DNA from 2 places in the Chromobacterium sp. ASV23 genome. Region 1 is predicted to be linked to the other one. Evidence: predicted binding sites of a transcription regulator. Region 1 holds the regulator's gene; the other holds the start of a gene.
What was found. The regulator FliA, encoded in region 1, starts transcription of late flagellar genes. The targets are predictions, from matches to a motif close to GCTAAAGNTNNNNNNNNNNCNGCCGATAAT.

Region 1 (11,019 bases):
TGGAACCGCTGGAAAGCCCGGCCCCGCCGCGCGTAGACGCGGTCCAGCCGCGGCTGGAGCCGGTTTATGCGCCGCCGCAGCCGGCCCCCGCCATGGCGCCGCAATATCAAGCCCCGGCCATGCCCGCGCAGCCTGCGCCGGCCGTGGCCCAAGCGCCGCGCGCCGCGCCCGCCTCGCCGCCGCCTCGGCTAGACATCGCGCCGCCAACGCATGCCAATGGCGAGGAGCCGGAGCAGATGGCGCAGGAACTGAAACTGATCGGCGACGAGATCAAGCTGCTCCGCAGCCTGCTGCAAAGCCAGCTGGCCAGCTTCGCCTGGTCCGATATGGAAGGCAAGGCGCCCAATCGCATCGAATTGTTCAAGCACCTGCTGGCGATGGGTTTCTCCGCCCAGTTGATCCGACAGCTGATCGAAAAAATGCCGGCGCAGTATCAAGGCGAAGTGGCGGTGAAATGGGCGCGCTCCGCCCTGGTGCATAACCTGAAGTGCGCCGACGCCGACCGCGAAGTGATGGATCGCGGCGGCATCTTCGCGCTGGTCGGCCCGACGGGCGTCGGCAAGACCACCACGGTGGCCAAGCTGGCGGCGCGGGCGACGATGCGCTTCGGCGCCCAGCACGTGGCGCTGATCACCACCGACAGCTACCGGATCGGCGCGCAGGACCAGCTGCGCATCTACGGCAAGATCCTCGGCGTGCCGGTGTTCTCCATCCAGAACGAGGGCGATCTGCAGCTGACGCTGGCCGACCTGTCCAATCGCCACATCGTCTTCATCGACACCGTGGGCATGGGGCAGCGCGACGCCCGGGTGCTGGCGCAGATCGACATGCTGCGCACCGCCGGCCGGCCCATCGAACGGCTGCTGCTCCTGGCCGCCAACACCGATGGCCACACGCTGGAAGACGTGGTGCGGCGTTACCGCGGCGAGGGTCTGACCGGCTGCATCCTGTCCAAGATTGACGAAGCCGTGGCGCAAGGCCCGAGCCTGGACGTGATCATCCGCAATCGCCTGAAGCTGTTTTACATCACCAACGGCCAGCGCGTGCCGGAGGACTTGCACTCCGCCAATGCCGCCTTCCTGGTGGACCGCGCGATGCGGGCGCAACAGATCGGCTCGCCGTTCTCGCTGCAGGGGGACGAACTGCCCATCATGAACGCCGCCCAGTCAGGTTGGTTGTAAGAGATGCAGGACCAAGCCGCCAGTCTCCGCTTGCTCGCCGCGCAACAGAAGCGCGCCCCCAGCTTCGCCTTCATCGGCTCGCCGCATGCCGGCACCACCACGGTGGTGACCGAGCTGTCGCTGGGACTCGCCTACGCCGGGCTGCGGCCGCTGGTGGTAGACTGCTGCCTGGGCCAGGTGCAGACGCGCCGGCTGGGCGTCCCCGCCACCGCCACCCTGGAAAGCCAGGTGACCAGCGTGGGCGGGCTGGACGAAATGATGATTCTGTCGCGCCAGGGCGTGCAGCTGATCAATCTGTACGCGCGGCCGGAGCAGCGCGCGCTGTTTTCCGCCCAATTGTGGCTGAGGATGGGCAGCGAGTTCGGCGCGCTGGAGCGCGATGCCTCCGCCCTGCTGATCGATGCGCCAAACCCAAGCCAAGACGCGATCCCTGCCAGCGTGGCCGACAATCTGATTTTGGTATTAACACCGGATGCCGATTCGCTGACCACCGCCTACGCTAATATCAAGCGGCTGGCCAGCCTTTATGGCCGCCAACGCTTCAATGTGCTGATCAACCGCGCGCGCCATCTGGACGAAGCGCGCGAGCTGTTCACCCGGCTGTCGGCGGTGGCCAGCGAGTTTCTGACGGTCTCGCTGCGCTGGGTGGGCTTCGTGCCGCACGACAATGCGGTGCGACGCAGCCAGACGCTGCACCGCCCGCTGATGGAGGCGTTTCCGGACAGCGAGGCCGCCGCCGCCTTCTCGCAGCTGGCCGCGGTCCTGCTGCAATGGGACGCGCCGGAAACCGTGCGTGACAGCACCGGATACATGGACTTGCTGATTGCCGCCTCGCGCGATTGGGCCGAGGCGGATGGAGCCAAACTGTTATGAACCCGTCCTTCCGCCGATCGGGCTACGTCGCAGCCGCCCCCAGCGTCGAGATCGACGTGGAGGCCTACGCGCCGCTGGTGCGCAAGCTGGCGAGCATCATGATCGCCCGGCTGCCTGCCTCGGTGGAGTTGGGCGACCTCATCCAAGTGGGCATGATCGGCCTGATCGAGGCTTCGCGCCAATTCGACCCGGCCCAGGGCGTGATGTTCGAAACCTTCGCCAGCCAGCGCATCCGCGGCGCCATGCTGGATGAGCTGCGCCGCGAAGACTGGTTGCCGCGCCAGGCGCGGCGCAACTCGCGACAGATCGAGGAAGCCATCTGCAAGCTGGAACAGCTGCAGGGGCGCGCGCCGCTGGAATCGGAAATCGCCGCCGAACTGGGCATGGAGCTGGAGCAATACCAGGAGATGCTGGGAGAATGCAAAGGCACCACGCTGCTGCATTTCGAGGACTTCAACAGCGGCGACGACGAGCACGGCCATAATCCTGTAGCCAATGTCGCCGATGATGACTCGCCGGACCCGCTGGCCGCGCTATCGGACGACAGCTTCCGCCAGCAGCTGATCTCCGCCATCAAGCTGCTGCCGGAGCGCGACCAACTGGTGATGGCGCTGTATTACGAGCAGGAACTGAACCTGAAGGAAATCGGCGCGGTGCTCGGCGTCACCGAGTCCCGCGTCTGCCAATTGCACAGCCAGGCCATCGCCCGGCTGCGCGCCAAACTGAAAGACTGGCTGTAAGGGAGAGTTCGGTGATTAAGGCGCCGGATTTCAGACCAGATCAATAACGGAAACCATGTGGACAAGATCAGTTTAATCGCAGTGGTGATGGGCTTGACGGCCATTATTGCGGGGCAAGCCATCGAAGGGGGCAGCATCGGCTCGCTGATGCAGCTGACGGCTTTCATGATCGTCATCGGCGGCACCACCAGCGCGGTGATGCTGCAAAGCACGCCCAAGCAATTCATGGCCGGCCTGCGCATGCTGCGCTGGGTATTCCGCCCGCCCAACTTCGACCACGAACGAATGATCCGCGAAGTGGTCAGCTGGAGCCAGGGTTCGCGCAAGGGCGGCCTGCTGTCGCTAGAAGGCATGATCGCCCAGCAGCGCGATCCCTTCACCAAGAAGGCGCTGCAGATGCTGGTGGACGGCACCGAGCCGGAAACGCTGCGCGCGGTGATGGAGGTGGAAATCAGCATGTTCGAGCATGCCCGCAAGCAGGCCGCGCGCATCTGGGAATCGGCCGGCGGCTATGCGCCGACCATGGGCATTCTGGGCGCCGTGCTGGGCCTGATCCACGTGATGGAAAACCTGTCGGACCCGTCCAAGCTGGGCGGCGGCATCGCCGTGGCCTTCGTCGCCACCGTATACGGCGTCGGCTCGGCCAACCTGTTTTTCCTGCCGATGGGCAACAAGCTGAAGCACTTGGTGGCTGCCGAGGTCGCCATGAAGGAGCTGGTGGTGGAAGGCGTGGTCGCCATCGCCAACGGCGAAAACCCGCGCATCATTGAAAGCCGGCTGCGCGGCTACCTGGCAATGCACGAATAAACCTCGGCCATCGGACATCAAAAAGGCAAGCTGCGCAGCTTGCCTTTTCTGTTTACAGCATGCGCAATTCGCGGTCCGGCTTGCGCAGCTCGCTCTCCAGCAGCTTGTAGTAATCGAGATCGAATGCCGGCTCGCCTTCCAGCGCCCCGCCATTGCGGCGGCTGCCCAGGTAGCACCAGCGGTCGAACAGATGTTCCACCACGTCGCCGCACACGATGTCGCGCTCTTGCACCGCGATGGCGCCCTCGAACGGCCACGGCTTGACCTTTAGCCGCTGCAGAGCAGACAACAGACGAGCATTGTGGCTGTCCACCGCCTCCTGGCCCACGCAGCCGCCGCGGCAGCGGCCGATCTGGTAGGCCGCGCAGGGCATGCCTTTGCGGCTGGTCACCTGCTCCACCCCAAGCACGGACTGGCACAGGCCCTGAGCCAAGGCGATCTGCGCGAGCGCCTTGCGGCCCTCGCGCGCATTGCGGAACAGGCCGTACAAATCCGCCGTGCGGCTGAAATCGATATCGCGCGCCGACACCGTCAACGGGCGGACAAAGCCGTCGGTTCCAGTCTGCAGCTGCAAGGTGCACACCTCGCCCATCATCCTGGCCCGCGGATTGTGCGCCGGCTGCAAACGCCCCAGCCACTGCAGCTCCAGCAACTGCGCGCCAAACTCGCTCAAGCACTCGCGCCATTCCACCCGGGCCACCGGCTCGTCTATCCGCACTTCGTGGCGGCTGGGCTTGCGCTCGGCGAAATGCCCCAGCGTCTTGCGGTACAGATTGGGCGCGCGGCCCACATACAAGGCCCGGCCATCCTCGCCGAACAAGGCATACACCCCGGCGGAATCCGGCATGTCTTCGATCTGCCGCTGCAATTCCGCCGGCAGGCTGGAGACTTCGGCCGGTTGCGACAACAATTGCGCCGCCTCATGCGCCACTTTGTCCGCGCCCAACTCGCGGCTGGCGATGCCGATGAAGCGGTATACCGCCTCGGCGTCGGCCAGGGCGCGGTGGCGCTCGGGCATGTCTATGCCATGGCGGGCGATCAGGCTATCCAGGCTATGTTTGAAATGCTGCGGGTACAGCCGGCGCGACAGCTTGACCGTGCACAGCGCGCGCGCCTGAAAACGGCGGCCCAAGCGGCGGAATTCGTTGCGCAGGAAGCCGTAATCGAAACGGGCATTGTGCGCCAGCAGCAGACGCCCTTGCAGGCGGGCCAGCAATTCGTCGGCCAGTTCGGCAAACGGCGGCGCGGCAGCCACCATTTCATTGCTGATGCCGGTCATGTTTTCGATGAAGGGCGGGATGGGCTGGCCGGGATTGACCAGCCAGGACAGGCGCTCGACGCGCTCGCCATCCACCAGCACCAGGCCGACTTCGGTGATGCGGTCGCGGGCGATGTCGCCGCCGGTGGTTTCCAGATCGACAATGGCGCAAGGCTGTTCAAACAGGGTATTCAATCTCGCTTCGCTTTCCTTGGCGCAGCCATGAATCATGACGTTTAGTTCAAAATGTTGGCCTGCCGCGACAGGAACAGGCGGCCAGTTTACCGGCTTTATAAAAAAAATCCTACGCTGTGTTGACACCCATATTTCACCTCTGTATTATCCGGTCTCTCGCAAGACACAACGTCTCGCGACACAGCGCACCCGTAGCTCAGTTGGATAGAGTATCTGGCTACGAACCAGAGGGTCGGGCGTTCGAATCGCTCCGGGTGCGCCAGGCATGTCCCTATAGTTTAGCGGTTAGAACACCGCCCTTTCACGGCGGTAGCCGGGGTTCGATTCCCCGTGGGGACGCCACAATACGCACCCGTAGCTCAGTTGGATAGAGTATCTGGCTACGAACCAGAGGGTCGGGCGTTCGAATCGCTCCGGGTGCGCCAGCTGTCCCTATAGTTTAGCGGTTAGAACACCGCCCTTTCACGGCGGTAGCCGGGGTTCGATTCCCCGTGGGGACGCCAGAATTCAGAAAAAGCCCAGCATTGCAAAATGCTGGGCTTTTTCGCGTTTCCACGCCGGAACGCAGGCGGCTTGCGCCGCCCCGCCGCCTAACTTTGCAATGCCAGCGTCGGCCGCAGCCGCATGGCGCCGAGCACATGGCGGCACACCGCCAGCGCCGCCACCACCAGGCATAGCAGCAAGGACAATAACAGCGTCCAGCCGCCAATCGGTGCCCTGGCGACAAAACCAGCCAGATAGTGGCGAATGAACAGCCAGGCTGGCGGCAGCGACAGCGCCGCGCTGACCGCCAACACCAGCAGGAACTCGCGGCTGACCAGCCCGGCAATCGCCAGGCCGCCGGCGCCATACAGCTTGCGCAGCACCACCTCCCGCGCCATGCGCTGCACCGAGTATGCCGACAGCACATAAATGCCGAAGGCGGCGATGAGCATGGCCACCGCAGAGGCAATCGCCAGCAACTGCGCTGTGCGGATGTCCTGGCCGTAGCGCTTGTCCAGTTGCTGGCCGGCGCTGACCGGCAGCAAGGGATAATCCGGAAAGTAGCGCGGCCATAGCTCGGCCAAGGCCTGCCGCATGGCGGACTCGCTGCCGCGGTAGCGTATCGCCAGCGTGCTGGCATAGGGGTTTTGCGAGCCAATCACGAAATACACCATCGGAATCGCCCGTTCACGCGAGGTTTGCTCGGCGATATCCGCCACCACGGCGCTGATCGGCTTCTTGCCGTCGGCAAAAGCCTCGGACTCGACAATGCGGCCAATGGCCTGCTGCGGCGAGGCGAAACCCAGGCGACGCGCGGCCGATTCGGACACGACCAGTCCCGCGCCGGGCCGCGCGGCGCCATTGCCGTCGCATGCCGCGGCGCTCCCCCTCGCCAACAACGGCAGACGATAGGTCGGCAAAAAACCGCAATCAACCATGCGATAGCGCATGTTCTGGTAGGTTCCGCCGGCCAGGCGGAAATTGTTGGCGTTGTTGCTGTCGCCAGCCGGCGGCCCATCCACGTAGCTCAGAGCCGCCACTTGCGGCTGGCGCGATAGCGCCGCGCGCAGCACCCTGCGTTGCGCCAGGTCCTTGGCATTGGCGTCACCCGCCGCCACGAACAGCAGCCCATCGCGCTCGAACCCAGCCGGCAGACGCGTGCCATGCCAGGTTTGCCAAGCCACGGCCAGCGTCACCCCCGCCAGGCCCATGGCGATGCCGAACTGTACCACCGTCAGCCCGCGCCGCAGCCAGACGCCTTGGCGGGTTTCCTGCTGATCGCGACCGGACAAGGCCTGGGTCGCGCGCACGCGGGCGGCAATCCAGGCCGGATAAACGCCGCTGAGCCCGCCTAGCGCGGCGGCGCCTAGCAGCGTCAGCGCAATACTCCGCCAGCCTATCATGCCGGCCAGGTCGCGCTGCAACAGTTGGCCGAACAGGGGCAGCAGCAGCCAGGCCAACAGCAGGCCAAGCAGAGCCGCCGCCAGCGCGATCAACATCGATTCGGCGATGAACTGCCCAGCCACCCGCCCCACGCCGGCGCCCAACACCTTGCGCACGCCGATTTCGCGCTGGCGCCGTATCGTGCGGACTGTCGCCAGATTGATGTAATTGATGGCTGCCAGCAGCAGGATCAGCAGGCCGATGGCGGCGCAGCCCAGCAGCATGGCGCGGTTGCCATGGCGCGCCGGGTCGGCGCTCTGATCGAGTTCCGGGTCCAGGTAGACATCTGGCAGCTTCACCGCGGAGAAGTCAAGCAAGCTTCTCCCCTGCTGCTTGGCCTCAATCGCCTGAAGGCTGGGATCGCGATAGCTGGGAGATTGCTTCAAGGCTTGCGCCAGCAGTGGCCCGACCTCAGCCGCCTCATGCCCCGGCTTGAGACGGAAATACAAGGACGCGCCCCAGCTGAACCAGTGTGTATAGAAGTCGGCGTACACGCCATCGCTGGCCATTCCGCTCACCCGCCCGCCGAGAATGGCGTAGCGTTGGGTGGCGGTTGCCGGCGGGGTAGCGACAATCGCCGCCACGGTCTGCAGCTTGCCCGCTACGGAAAACGTCTTGCCCAGCGCCGCGGCGGTGCCGAACATCCGCATCGCTTCTTCTTCGGTCAACGCGGCGCTGTCGGGCCGGGTCAAGGCCTGATGCAGGTCTCCCGCAAGCGTTTTCAGCTCGAACAATTCGGCAAAATCCGGATCGACCAGCGTCACCCAGCGATTGCTGACCGCGTTGCCCACGCGCACCGGCGCGAAGTTGCCCATCGCCATGCTGACCCGCTCCGCCACGCCATGATCGCGCAGCACCTGGCCTGCAATCACTGGGACTTCCTGCTGCCAGTCATTGCGCACGCCATCCATATTCGGCTTGGCCTTCAGCATGTAAACGCGCTCGCGCCCGGCGATATGCCGGTCAAACTGCACAGAGTAGGCGACATAAGCCCACAGCAGCACGCAGCAGGCAAAGCCGATGGCCAAGCCGCCGATCACCAGCGCGGACCATCCCGGTTCTTTAAGCAGCCAGCGCCAGCCGACGCGAAAATCTTCCCCTCGCAGGTAAGCCATGTGTTCTCCCCTATTCCATACAGGCCAGACCGTCGCCAGGCGCGCCCGGTCTGGCCATTTTCTTGTCAACCGCGCAGGGCCAATACCGGACGCAAGCTCAAGGCAGCCAGCAGATGGCGGCACACCGCCAGCGCCGCCACCACCAGGCATAGCAGCAAGGACAATAACAGCGTCCAGCCGCCAATCGGCGCGCGCTCGACGAAACCGGCCATGTACTGCCGGATATACAGCCACGCCGGCAGCAAGCCGATGACCGCGCCCGCCAGCAGCACCCACAGGAATTCCCGGCCGATCAGGCTGGCGATGGCGGCCTTGCCCGCGCCGTGCAATTTGCGCAACACCACTTCGCGCGCCATGCGCTGCACGGAATAGGCGGCGAGCACATAAATGCCAAAAGAAGCGATCAGCAAAGCGACGCCAGCCGCCGCGGCCAGTAGGCCCGCCTGCCTGGCGTCAGAAGCGTAACGCTGATCCAGCCTGTAACGCGCGCTTTCCATCTTCAAGGGATAGTCCGGGAAATAACGCGGCCACAAACCGGCAATGCCCGCGCGCACCGCGGCTTCGCTGCCCTGGAAACGCACGGACAGCACGTCGGCGACATGCCCGCTCGCCAAATACAGCCAGGAACGCGCTTTTTCATGCGCCGACTGCAAGCGAATATCCGACACCACACCCACCACCATGCAGCCGTCACCAGAGCCTTCGGCCCGCAGTTTTCTGCCCAGCGCCAACTGCGGCGCGGCATAACCCAGATCGCGCGCGCCAGACGCGCTCAGCACGCATTCGCGCCTGGCCTCATCCTGCGGGCTGGCGCAGCCGGGCAGCAAATGCCCGGCCAACAGCTTGACGCCATAGGTCTCCAGATAATCGCAGCCAACGCTGCGCACTTCCAGATTGACCGAGCTGCCCCCGTTCTTGACGCTGGTGAGGTTCATGCTGCTGTCGGCCAAGTTATTGACGCTCAGCGCCGCGCCGCGCACGCCGGGCAAGGCGGCCACCGCGGTACGCAGCGCCGCGCGCTCGGAGACGCTGCTGCCAGTCTGCAGGGTCAGCAGCCCCTCCACCTGCAGGCCGGTGTCCAGCCGGCTGCCATACCAGGCCTGCCAAGCGATGGCCAAGGTCACGCCGCTCAGCGCCATGGCGACGGCGAATTGCGTCACCGTCAAGGCGCGGCGCAGCCAGACGCCGCGCGCCGTTTCCTGCTGATCTCGCCCAGACAGCGCCTGCGTAGCCCGCACCCTCGTCGCCACCCAGGCCGGGTAAGCGCCCGCCAAGCCGCCCACGGCCACCGCCGCCAGCAGGGCCAGCGCCACGTTGCCCAGAGTGAACATGCCGGCCAACTCACGTTGCATCAGGAATGCGAAACCCGGCAGCAGCAGCCACGCCAGTAGCAAACCCAGCATCATCGCCAGCACGGACACCAGCACGGACTCCAGCAGGAACTGCCCGGCCACGCGGCCCACGCTGGCGCCCAATACCTTGCGCACGCCTATTTCGCGCTGGCGGCGTATCGTGCGCACCGTGCTCAAGTTGACGTAATTGATCGCCGCCAGCAGCAGGATCAGCAGGCCGATGGCGGCCAGCCCCCACACCTCGCCCGGTTTGGCATGGTCTTGACCGTCGCCCCCCAGGCCGGAGTCCAGCTTGGGGTCCAGATACACATCGGCCAGCGAGGCTGCGTCATACGTCACCATGGGCCGGTTCTTCAGCATTTGCCGAAACTCCGGAGGCAAGCCGCGCGAGAAGGCGGAATGCTCGAAAGCCTGCTGCAGCTTGGCCACCACCTGCTCGCTGGAAACGCCGGCGCGCGGCTGGAAATAGACGCTGCCTGACACTCCGCCCCAGTTATCCAGCATGGCCCGCGCCATTTTGTCATCCATCACCGAGAAATGGCGCGCCGCCAAAATGTCATAGCTCCGGGTGGAGGTGGGCGGCGGCGCCGCCACTACGGCGGCCACCACGATGTTCTCGCCGTTGATGCGCAGCGTCTTGCCGACCACGGCCGCGCTGCCGAACAATTGCCTGGCCTTGTCATCGGTCAGCGCCACCCGATCCGGCCGGCTCAACGCCGCGGCCAGATCCCCCGCCAGCACCTTGACTTCGAACAAGTGGGCGAAGTCAGGATCCACCTGCAAAACCTCCTGCATGCTGACCGCCCGTCCCACCCGCACCGCCAACAGGCTGCTCCAGGCGATGCTGGTCCGATCGACCAAGCCGCCGTCGCGCATCGCCTGAGCGGCGGGAAAAGGCGCGACGTTAAGCCACTTGTTATCCATGCCCGGCAGATTGAAGCGCGCCTCCAGCTGGTAGACCCGCTCCCTATCCTGCAGATGCTGGTTGTATTGCAGCGAATAGCGCGCGTAGCCCAGCAGCAGGAAGCAGCAGGCGAAGCCCACCGCCAGGCCGGCGATCACCAACGCCGACCAGCCCGGCTCCTTGATCAGCCAACGCCAGCCGACCCGAAAATCTCGCAGGATTTCATGCATGCCCGTCTCCTTACAGCTGGATGGCGTCAACCACTACGCGGCCGTCCAGCATATTGATCGTGCGCGAGGCCAGCGCGGCGTGGGACGGCGAGTGGGTGACCATCACCACGGTGGTGCCGTCGGCGTTGATTTCCCGCAGCATTTTCATCACCTCGTCGCCGTGGGCGCTATCCAGATTGCCGGTGGGTTCGTCGGCCAGCAGCAAGGCCGGCCGCGACACCAGCGCGCGGGCGATGGCCACCCGTTGCTGCTGGCCGCCAGACAGCTGCGACGGACGGTGGCCGGCGCGATGGGCCACGCCCAGCCGCTCCAGCGCCGCGTCCACGCGCTGCTTGCGTTCGGCCGACGGCACGTCTGAATACTCCAGCGCCAGCGCCACGTTTTCGCGCACCGTCAGCTCCTCGATCAGGTTGAAGCTCTGAAAAATGAAGCCGATGC
Region 2 (8,465 bases), on a different contig from region 1:
CGGCTGAAACGCCTGTCGGAGAGCTTTGCCGCGATGGAGAAGCTGCTGTACCGCAATTGGCGGCTGATCGTGATTGGAGACACTCCGGAGCCAGACCCAATATTCAGCAGTAGTCCCCAACTGGGTTGGTTGCAGCTGGAGAGCCTGGATGATGAGCAGCAGGTGACGGATGCCATCAACGGCGTCATCGCCGACGTGCCGTCGGATTGGGTGATGTTGTTGCCTGCGGGCGCCTGCCTGCAGCCGAATGCGCTGGCCCGTATCGGTGAGGAAATCCATGCGCATCCGGAATATGGCGCGATCTATTGCGACCATGATGTGATTTCGCCGATGGGCAAGCGTTTCCGCCCTTCATTCTTGCCGGATTTCTCGCCAGAATACCTGCGTTCGATGGATTACATCGGTTATGCGGTGGCATTCAAGTCGGAAGCCATTGCCATGATCGGCGGTTTCCAATCCTATCCACGCGCACATTGCTACGATGCGTTGCTGCGGATGTTTGAAAGATGGGACCGTGAGTGCATCGGCCACATCGACGATGTGTTGATTTCCATGCCATGGCTGGATCCGAAGCTTGACAAGCTGGGAAATGCTTCGCGCTTGGTTGCATTGGAAAGTCATGCCCAGCGTTGCGGCCTGCCGGTGAAAGTCAGCGAAGGTCTGGTGCCAAGCACGTTCTATTACCAGTACCAATTATTGGATACGCCGCTGGTTTCCATCATCATTCCCAACAAGGACAAGCTGGAGTGCTTGGAGCCTTGCTTGGAAAGCTTGTTTGGCATTACCAGCTACCAGAATTTTGAAGTATTGATTGTCGACAATGCTTCGGAAAATCCTGAAACCTTCGAATATTACGACAAGATTCAGGCGCAATATCCGGAGCGGATCCGTATTCTCAGCTATGAACACCCCTTCAATTTCTCTGCTCAGTGCAATGTGGGCGCGCGCGAGGCAAGGGGCGACTATCTGTTGTTGCTGAACAACGATACCGAGGTGATCTTCGACAACTGGTTGGAACGGATGCTGGCTACCGCGCAGCAGCCGGGTGTGGGGGCGGTAGGCGCGCGCCTGTTGTATCCAGAGGTCGGCCGCGTACAGCATGCGGGCATTGTGTTGGGCATGCCTGGCGGCATGTACTCCGTGGCCGATCATGTATTCGAAGGGATGGACTACCTTTATCCGGGTTATCTGAATCGCAGCCTCACCATGCAAAATTACTCGGCGGTGACTGCCGCGTGCTTGCTGGTGGAAAAACAGATTTACGACGCGGTAGGCGGTATGGATGAGAAGACATTCACGGTCTGCTTCAACGATGTCGATTTCTGCTTACGGATACAGGCAGGCGGTTTGCGTAATGTGTACAACCCCTTCGTGGTGCTGTATCACCACCATGCCAAAAGTATTGGCCGTGTAACTACAGACCCAAGGCCTGCCCTGAGGGCGGCAGTGCGCGAACGCGAGGAGATGGAGGCGATGCTGGAGCGCTGGATGTCGGTGTTTCAGCGAGATCCGGGGTTCAACCGTCACTTATCCCTGCGTAACAAGCGGGTGCTGATTGAGTCTGATCGGATTGTCGCATGGGATCCGGAGTTACCCGGTCGCAAGCGAGTGTTGGGGATACCGGTGCCGGGCGGCAGCGGCGAATACCGTTTGAGCCAACCGCTTACCGTGTTGCAGGAAAAAGGCAAGCTCGATGGCGAAATCCACCAGCCATCTGCAGGCATTCCGACTGTGATTGAACTGGCCAGACAGGCGCCAGATACCGTCCTGCTGCATACGGGCATCAGCGATTACATTTACGAGACGATGGATGCTTATCGCAAGTACATTCCCGATTTGCGCATCGTCTTTGGCCTGGATGACCTGGTGGGTGGGGTGCCGGAAAAGAGCAGCCTTCATGACCACTGGTCGCGTCACTATCCTGATGCCAAGCAGCGGCTGCGCCGCGTGTTGAAGCTGTGCGATGCTGCAGTAGTGTCCACCCAACCCTTGGCGGACTTCATCCAGAAAATGGTTGGCGATGTGGCGGTGGTGCCGAACCGGCTGCGCAAAACCATCTGGGGCGATTTGAAATCAGAGCGGCGCGCGGGCAAGAAGCCCCGCGTCGGCTGGGTCGGCGCTGGCCAGCACCGCGGCGACTTGGAGTTGATCCATGAGGTGATCCAGGCAACTTATCAGGAGGTGGATTGGGTCTTCATGGGCATGTGTTTGCCGCAGTTCCGCCCGTATGTGGCCGAGATGCACCATGCTGTGACTTTCGCCGACTACGCGGCAAAAGTGGCGAGCTTGAATCTCGACCTCGCCGTCGCGCCTCTAGAGCTGAACCCGTTTAACGAGGCCAAGAGCAACTTGCGCTTGCTGGAGTATGGCGTGCTGGGCTGGCCAGTGGTGTGTACCGACATCTACCCGTACCAGACTAATAATGCGCCGGTATGCCGGGTGCCTAATCGGGCGGATGCCTGGATCGAGGCGATACGTTCCCGCGTTCATGATCTGGACGCGCTAGCGAAGGAAGGCGATGTGCTGCGAGCCTGGTTCAATCAGCACTATTGGCTGGAGGATCACTATGAGGACTGGTTCCAGATTCTGCATGGCTAGATAGAGGCATTGTCTGCTTGGTGGCCCTTCGGGGCCATTTTCTTTTTCTATTTCCATCTTTAATGGGATTATTTGGTAATAATACCATTTTCATAAGCATTTCCCTTGTCAGGCCGATCTCTTGTCCATCAGGCAAGAATCATTACCGGCCGTGGAGCCGACAAGGGGAATCAAATGGCAATCACCGTTAATAACAACCTGGCCTCGCTGGGCGCGCAGTACAACCTCAATAACTCCAGCCAGATGCTGAATCAGTCTTTGCAGCGTTTGTCCTCCGGCCTTCGCATCAATAGCGCCAAAGACGATGCTGCTGGCATGGCAATTTCTCAAACCCTGGGCTCTGCCATTCGGGGCAATAACCAAGCGATGCGCAATGCCAACGACGGCGTTTCGGTTGGCCAGACAGCCGAAGGTTCGTTGGGTCAAATCGCCAACAATCTGCAGCGTATCCGTGAAATCGCGGTGCAGGCATCCAATGGCGGCATTAATGATAACAACCGTTCCCAGCTGCAGCGCGAGGTGGATCAGCTGACCCAGGAAATCTCCCGCACTATCCAGACTTCAGAATTCAACGGCACCAAATTGCTTTCCGGCGGCGCCAATCTGTTGTTCCAAGTTGGTTCCAAGGGCGCGTCTGACAATCAGATTAACATCCAGACTGTCGATATGACCCAAAGCGTCGACGATCCCAAAAGTACTGCGGCCCAGGGTGACTGGGATGATATCAAGACGAAATATCTTGCCGTCGACCAGGCGCAAAAAGACTTGGCTAGTGCTCTTCCGGCTGACAAGGCTACTAAACAGACGGCTTTGGATAATGCTAATACTGCTTTGACTGCAGCATATAAAGTTGTGACGGATAAAGGCGCGAGTGACAATCACTTGAGTGCTGTGAAAACTGCGCTTGGACAACTTGTAGCAGCGGGGACGGATGCTGATAAGACTGCCGCAGCCAATGCGGCTTTGACCAAGGCACAAAAGGGCGTGCCGGCGTTGTTTTCATATAGTACCGATCTCAATGCCAAGAAGATCATTGACGTAACGACCCAGAGCGGCGCTTCTGGCGTGCTGGCTTCCCTGGACGCAGACATTGCCAAAATTTCCGATGTGCGTTCCACCTTTGGTTCGGTCATGAACCGTTTCGACGCGGTGGTGAGCAACCTTAGCAACTATACCCAGAACCTGACGGCTGCTAATAGCCGTATCATGGATGTGGACTTCGCGTCGGAAACCGCCAACCTGACCAAGAACCAGATTCTGCAACAAGCTGGTGGTTCCATTCTGAAGCAGGCCAACTCGCTGCCGCAAGCGGCGCTGACGCTTCTGCAATAAAGCTGGATAGGTTGGACTCCGCGGTGGCTTGCCGCCGCGGAGTGACATGAAAATAGGTGTAGGCTGGAGGAAAACGGATGAGATGACAGGCTGGCAGTGTTGACGGAAAGTCAAGTGTGAAAATTCACATTTTCACCGTAAAGTTCGGTTCGTCCTGGTCGATAAGTGGTGTAAGCAAGTTACTTTGCCCACACATAGAGCACCAGGAGAGTCATCATGGCCATTACCGTCAACACCAACGTCACGTCGCTGCAAGCCCAGCTGAACCTGAACAATTCGCAGATGTCGCTGTCGCAATCGCTGCAACGCCTGTCTTCCGGCCTGCGCGTCAACAGTGCCAAGGATGACGCGGCTGGTCTCGCGATTTCGCAGACCCTGACGTCCGCCATCCGTGGTAATAACCAGGCGATCAAGAATGCCAACGACGGTACTTCCGTCGGCCAAACCGCCGAAGGCGCGTTAGGCCAGATTGCCAACAACCTGCAGCGTATCCGTGAAATCGCGGTGCAGTCTGCCAACTCGTCCGTCAGCAATACCAACCGTTCGCAGCTGCAAAACGAAGTGGACCAGCTGACCCAGGAAATTTCACGTATCGTGCAAACTACCCAGTTCAACGGCACGCAGCTGTTGTCCGGTAGCGCGGTGCTGACTTTCCAAGTGGGTTCGTCTGGCGCCAGCAGCAACCAGGTATCGATTTCGTCCGTGGACTTGACTTCGGCCAGCGTGTTGTGTAGCTACAACTCCTCGCTGACGGCAACCGGCACCATCAACATTACTACGCAGTCCGGTGCTTCGGCCCTGCTGTCCACGCTGGATAGCGACATCGCCGAAATCTCCACTGTACGTTCTACTTGGGGTGCGGTGCAAAACCGGTTTGACGCGGTGGTGGCAAACCTGCAGAGTTATGTGCAAAACCTGACCGCAGCCAACAGCCGTATTGTGGATGTGGACTTTGCCTCGGAAACGGCTAATCTGACGAAAAACCAGATTCTGCAACAGGCCGGCGCCTCGATTCTGAAGCAAGCGAATACTATACCTCAAGCAGCATTGACGCTGCTGCAGTAAAGCGTAGCCTGATGGTATAGCCAGAGTGCAGCTCCGGTTGGGCAGCCGGGGCTGCGTTCATGAGGAGTATGATCATGCAAATCCCGTCCATTTTATCGCCTGCTGCGCCTGCGTCGGCAGCGCCAGTGCAGCGTCAACAGTTGGTTGAGTTGGCTCAGGCGCCTGCGGGTGATCAGAATCAGCCCGTGTTGGCTGATTCCACACAGGCAGTTGCCGCGGCTGGGCAGAGCCAGCAGCAACAGTCTTCTGCGGATGCGCAGAAAAAACAGCTAACCGATCCCAAGCAACTGCAGGAATCGGTGAACCAGTTGAACAATGCGGCAACGCTGTACAATAGCTCCTTGCAGTTTTCGGTCGACAAGGACACCGGCGCAACGGTGGTGAAAGTCGTCGACAAAGAGAACAACAAGGTGATTCGTCAGATTCCGTCTGAAGAGGCGCTGCGTATCGCCAAGGCGATCGGCGACTTCAAAGGACTCTTGCTGAAGGACAAAGCCTGATCCAACTGTCCTGACGCGGCTATAACATGGGGACAACATGACAGCCATTACCAGTTCCGTGGGCGTTTTGGATGTGCAGGGCATCGTCAGCCAGCTGATGATGGTGGAAAGGCAGCCACTGAATGCCAGTTTGGGAAAGACTGACCAGTACAATACCCAGTTGAGTACCGTTGGCAAGCTAAGCTCGTCTTTGTCCGCGCTGCAGACGGCGATGACCTCGCTGTCGTCTGGTCGTTTCCTGCAGGTTTTCAAGGCATCGGTCAGCGATGCCTCGATGGCCGCCGTATCGACGACCAGTGGCGGCAATGCCGGCACTTTCCAAATATCAGTGCAGAATCTGGCGAGCAATCGGCAGTTGGTATTCGATCAGGCGGGCGGGCAGGCTATCACCGATACCAAGGCCGCAATCAATAACGTGCCGGACCAACTGACCTTCCAGATCAATGGCAAGACGCAGACCATCAAACTGCGCGACAAGCCGGGCGATCCGGTTTCCCTGCAAACCATCAACGACAAGATCAATGCCGCCAGTATCGGTGTGAACGCCAGCTTGGTGGAGAACAACAAACAGTTCAAACTGGTGCTGACCGCGGCCAGTTCCGGCACCGACAACCAGTTCTCCATCGGCGGTAGCGACCATGATTCCGGCAGCACGGCTGGCTCTACGCTAGCGGGGCTGACTCAGAGCGACGCCGCGGCTAAAGAGTCTCAAAATGCCCAGAACGCCAGCCTGACCGTCAATGGCGTAGCGGTGAGCGCGGGCAGCAATCGCATATCATCGGCTGTGGCCGGTGTGGAAATCGATTTGTACAAGCAGGGCAGTTTTACGGTCTCGCTTGCCTCAGACAACGCTGGCATCAACAAGAACCTGCAATCATTTGTCGATGCCTATAACCAGGTTGTCAGTGATGTAAAGGATGCGCGCAAGGGCGCCCTGAAGGGCAACGCTTCGATCCTGGATATCCAGAGTCGGCTGCAGCAAGTGCTGTCAGTAGGGGTGGAGGGCGCGGATCCGGTGAATTCGTATGCTTTCTTGTCGCAAGTCGGCATTTCTCTGCAGAAGGATGGCACGCTGAAGGTTGATCAGAACGCGTTCAATGACGCGCTTAAGAAGGACAAGCAAGCTGTTGCCAACCTGTTTGGCAATGCCAACAATACAGGTTTTGCCCAGCGTTTCAATCAGGCAATCAACAGCATGCTGGGCCCTACCGGCTTGATCGAAACTAGCAAGGCATCGATCAAGAGCCGTGTGGATCAGGAGGCCCAGCTGCAAAGCTCTCTGCAAGCCAGATTGGATACCAAGCAAAGTCAGTTGTTGCAGCAGTATACGAACCTGAACAAAACGCTGGCGCAGATGCAGGCAGGTTCGAGTAGCCTGTTCAACCTGATTTCCAAGTAGAATCGCAGAAGGCGGCGTTGGCTGTCTTAAGCCTAGAAAATGATGGTGACTCATGCTGAATTCACGAATGCTCAAGCAGTTCAATCAGGCATATGCCAACGACGCCCTGAAGGCGGCGATATACGGTGCGAGTCCGATTGGCATCGTCGTGATGCTTTACGAAGGCGTGATCAAGGCGCTGAGTTCCGCCAGCTTAGCCATTGACAACAATCGTTTCGATGAAAAAGCCAGGATGATCGGCAAGGCAATCGATATCCTTGAGGGCTTGCGCATTGCGCTGGACCTGGAGCAAGGCTCCGAGGCCGCGGTCAACCTGAATGAGCTGTACATTTATATGAAGATGCGCTTGGCCAAGGCTAGCCTGAAGAACGACAAGGAAATCCTGGCCGAAGTCAAAGGCCTGATGGAAACCATTCTGCCTGCCTGGCAACAGGTTGACCGAGCCAATTCCGCCGCGCAGGCCGAGGCGAATACCGGTTCAGGAGCGTGATGACAGGCATGCCCGCGCAATTTGCCTCCACCCCGAAGGGCTTGGCTAATTTAATAGACCAGTTGGAGCCTTTGGCAAAACAGTTGCTGGAAGCGGCCAATCAACGCGAGCGGCCGCGTTTTGTTGAATTGTTCACCTTGCATGAAGGCTATACTCACCAGCTATTGCAACGGCTGGAGGCTGGCGAGCGAGACAAACTCAGCCCCGAGCAGCGCGACGCCTTGAAGCGCGTGTTGGCCTTGCGTCTTGAGGTGCAGACGCAGATCGCCTCCTGGGCGGACCAGGTCAAGCATGAGTTGAGGGCTTTGAGCCAGAGTTCCAAGCTCAATCGTCAGTACAAACCATGATGCTGCGTTGCTATATGTCGGCCCGCTTGGCGGGCCAACGTCTTGGATGAGGAATGAGCCGGTTTTGACTTGGGTTGCGCTATTTTTCGCCATACACTTAAAGTCAATGTGGATGCTCACCCAAGGGGATTCTCCATGACCGGCGCCTTCTTTCCGTACCTGATGGTTGCGCTGTGGCTTGTACTGGCGGTGGCCATTGTTTACCTGTTCGGGCGATTGCAGCGACTGGAAAGCAAGCGGGACAGCCTCACCTCGCTGTATTTGGACCAGCAGCAGCAGCAAATCAGCGCGCTGCAGCGGGATGTGGCGCGCTTGCAGTCCAAGTTTGATCATCAGGCGACCGGCGATGTGGGATTGAGTCCTTACAATCAAGCCATAGAAATGATACGCCAGGGTCTGACCGCCTCCGAGGTGGCTTCTCGCTGTGGGATTTCCCGCAGTGAGGCAGAGCTGATCGTATCGCTTTACCGTAATAGCCCCACCTCATGATCCCATCGTTACCCAACGCCGTTTCCACCGCCTCGCAAGGCACGGCGCAGACGCTTAACCAGCTGCGCACCTCGGTGGATACCAGCCGGCTGCTGGAAGCGCTCAGCCAGCCGGATAGCGCGCCATCCTTGATGGTGGGTGAATTGCTGACGGCCAAGGTGGCAGACCAACTGGGCAATAATCAGTTGGCCGTTCTGATCAAGAACGCGCTGTTCACGCTGAACCTGCCTCAAGGCACCCATTTG

Region 2: JHD59_RS18105 (flagellin) is a predicted target of FliA. The motif match lies at 4,067-4,096, and genes of this name have one in related genera.

What each region holds. Positions count from the first base shown of each region.
Region 1 covers NZ_JAELTR010000043.1:19,656-30,674, reverse strand. Annotated here, with positions in the region: gene flhF (flagellar biosynthesis protein FlhF) at 1-1,181, shown strand, start outside; gene JHD59_RS16075 (flagellar synthesis regulator FleN) at 1,185-2,054, shown strand; gene JHD59_RS16070 (RNA polymerase sigma factor FliA) at 2,051-2,794, shown strand; gene JHD59_RS16065 (flagellar motor protein) at 2,852-3,601, shown strand; gene JHD59_RS16060 (exonuclease domain-containing protein) at 3,654-5,054, opposite strand; tRNA gene JHD59_RS16055 (tRNA-Arg) at 5,240-5,316, shown strand; tRNA gene JHD59_RS16050 (tRNA-Glu) at 5,322-5,396, shown strand; tRNA gene JHD59_RS16045 (tRNA-Arg) at 5,403-5,479, shown strand; tRNA gene JHD59_RS16040 (tRNA-Glu) at 5,483-5,557, shown strand; gene JHD59_RS16035 (ABC transporter permease) at 5,645-8,095, opposite strand; gene JHD59_RS16030 (ABC transporter permease) at 8,161-10,581, opposite strand; gene JHD59_RS16025 (ABC transporter ATP-binding protein) at 10,592-11,019, opposite strand, start outside.
Region 2 covers NZ_JAELTR010000057.1:502-8,966, forward strand. Annotated here, with positions in the region: gene JHD59_RS22850 (flagellin) at 2,773-3,930, shown strand; gene JHD59_RS18105 (flagellin) at 4,147-4,995, shown strand; gene JHD59_RS18110 (flagellar protein FlaG) at 5,070-5,495, shown strand; gene fliD (flagellar filament capping protein FliD) at 5,533-6,894, shown strand; gene fliS (flagellar export chaperone FliS) at 6,947-7,384, shown strand; gene JHD59_RS18125 (flagellar protein FliT) at 7,384-7,731, shown strand; gene JHD59_RS18130 (DUF2802 domain-containing protein) at 7,867-8,220, shown strand; gene JHD59_RS18135 (flagellar hook-length control protein FliK) at 8,217-8,465, shown strand, end outside.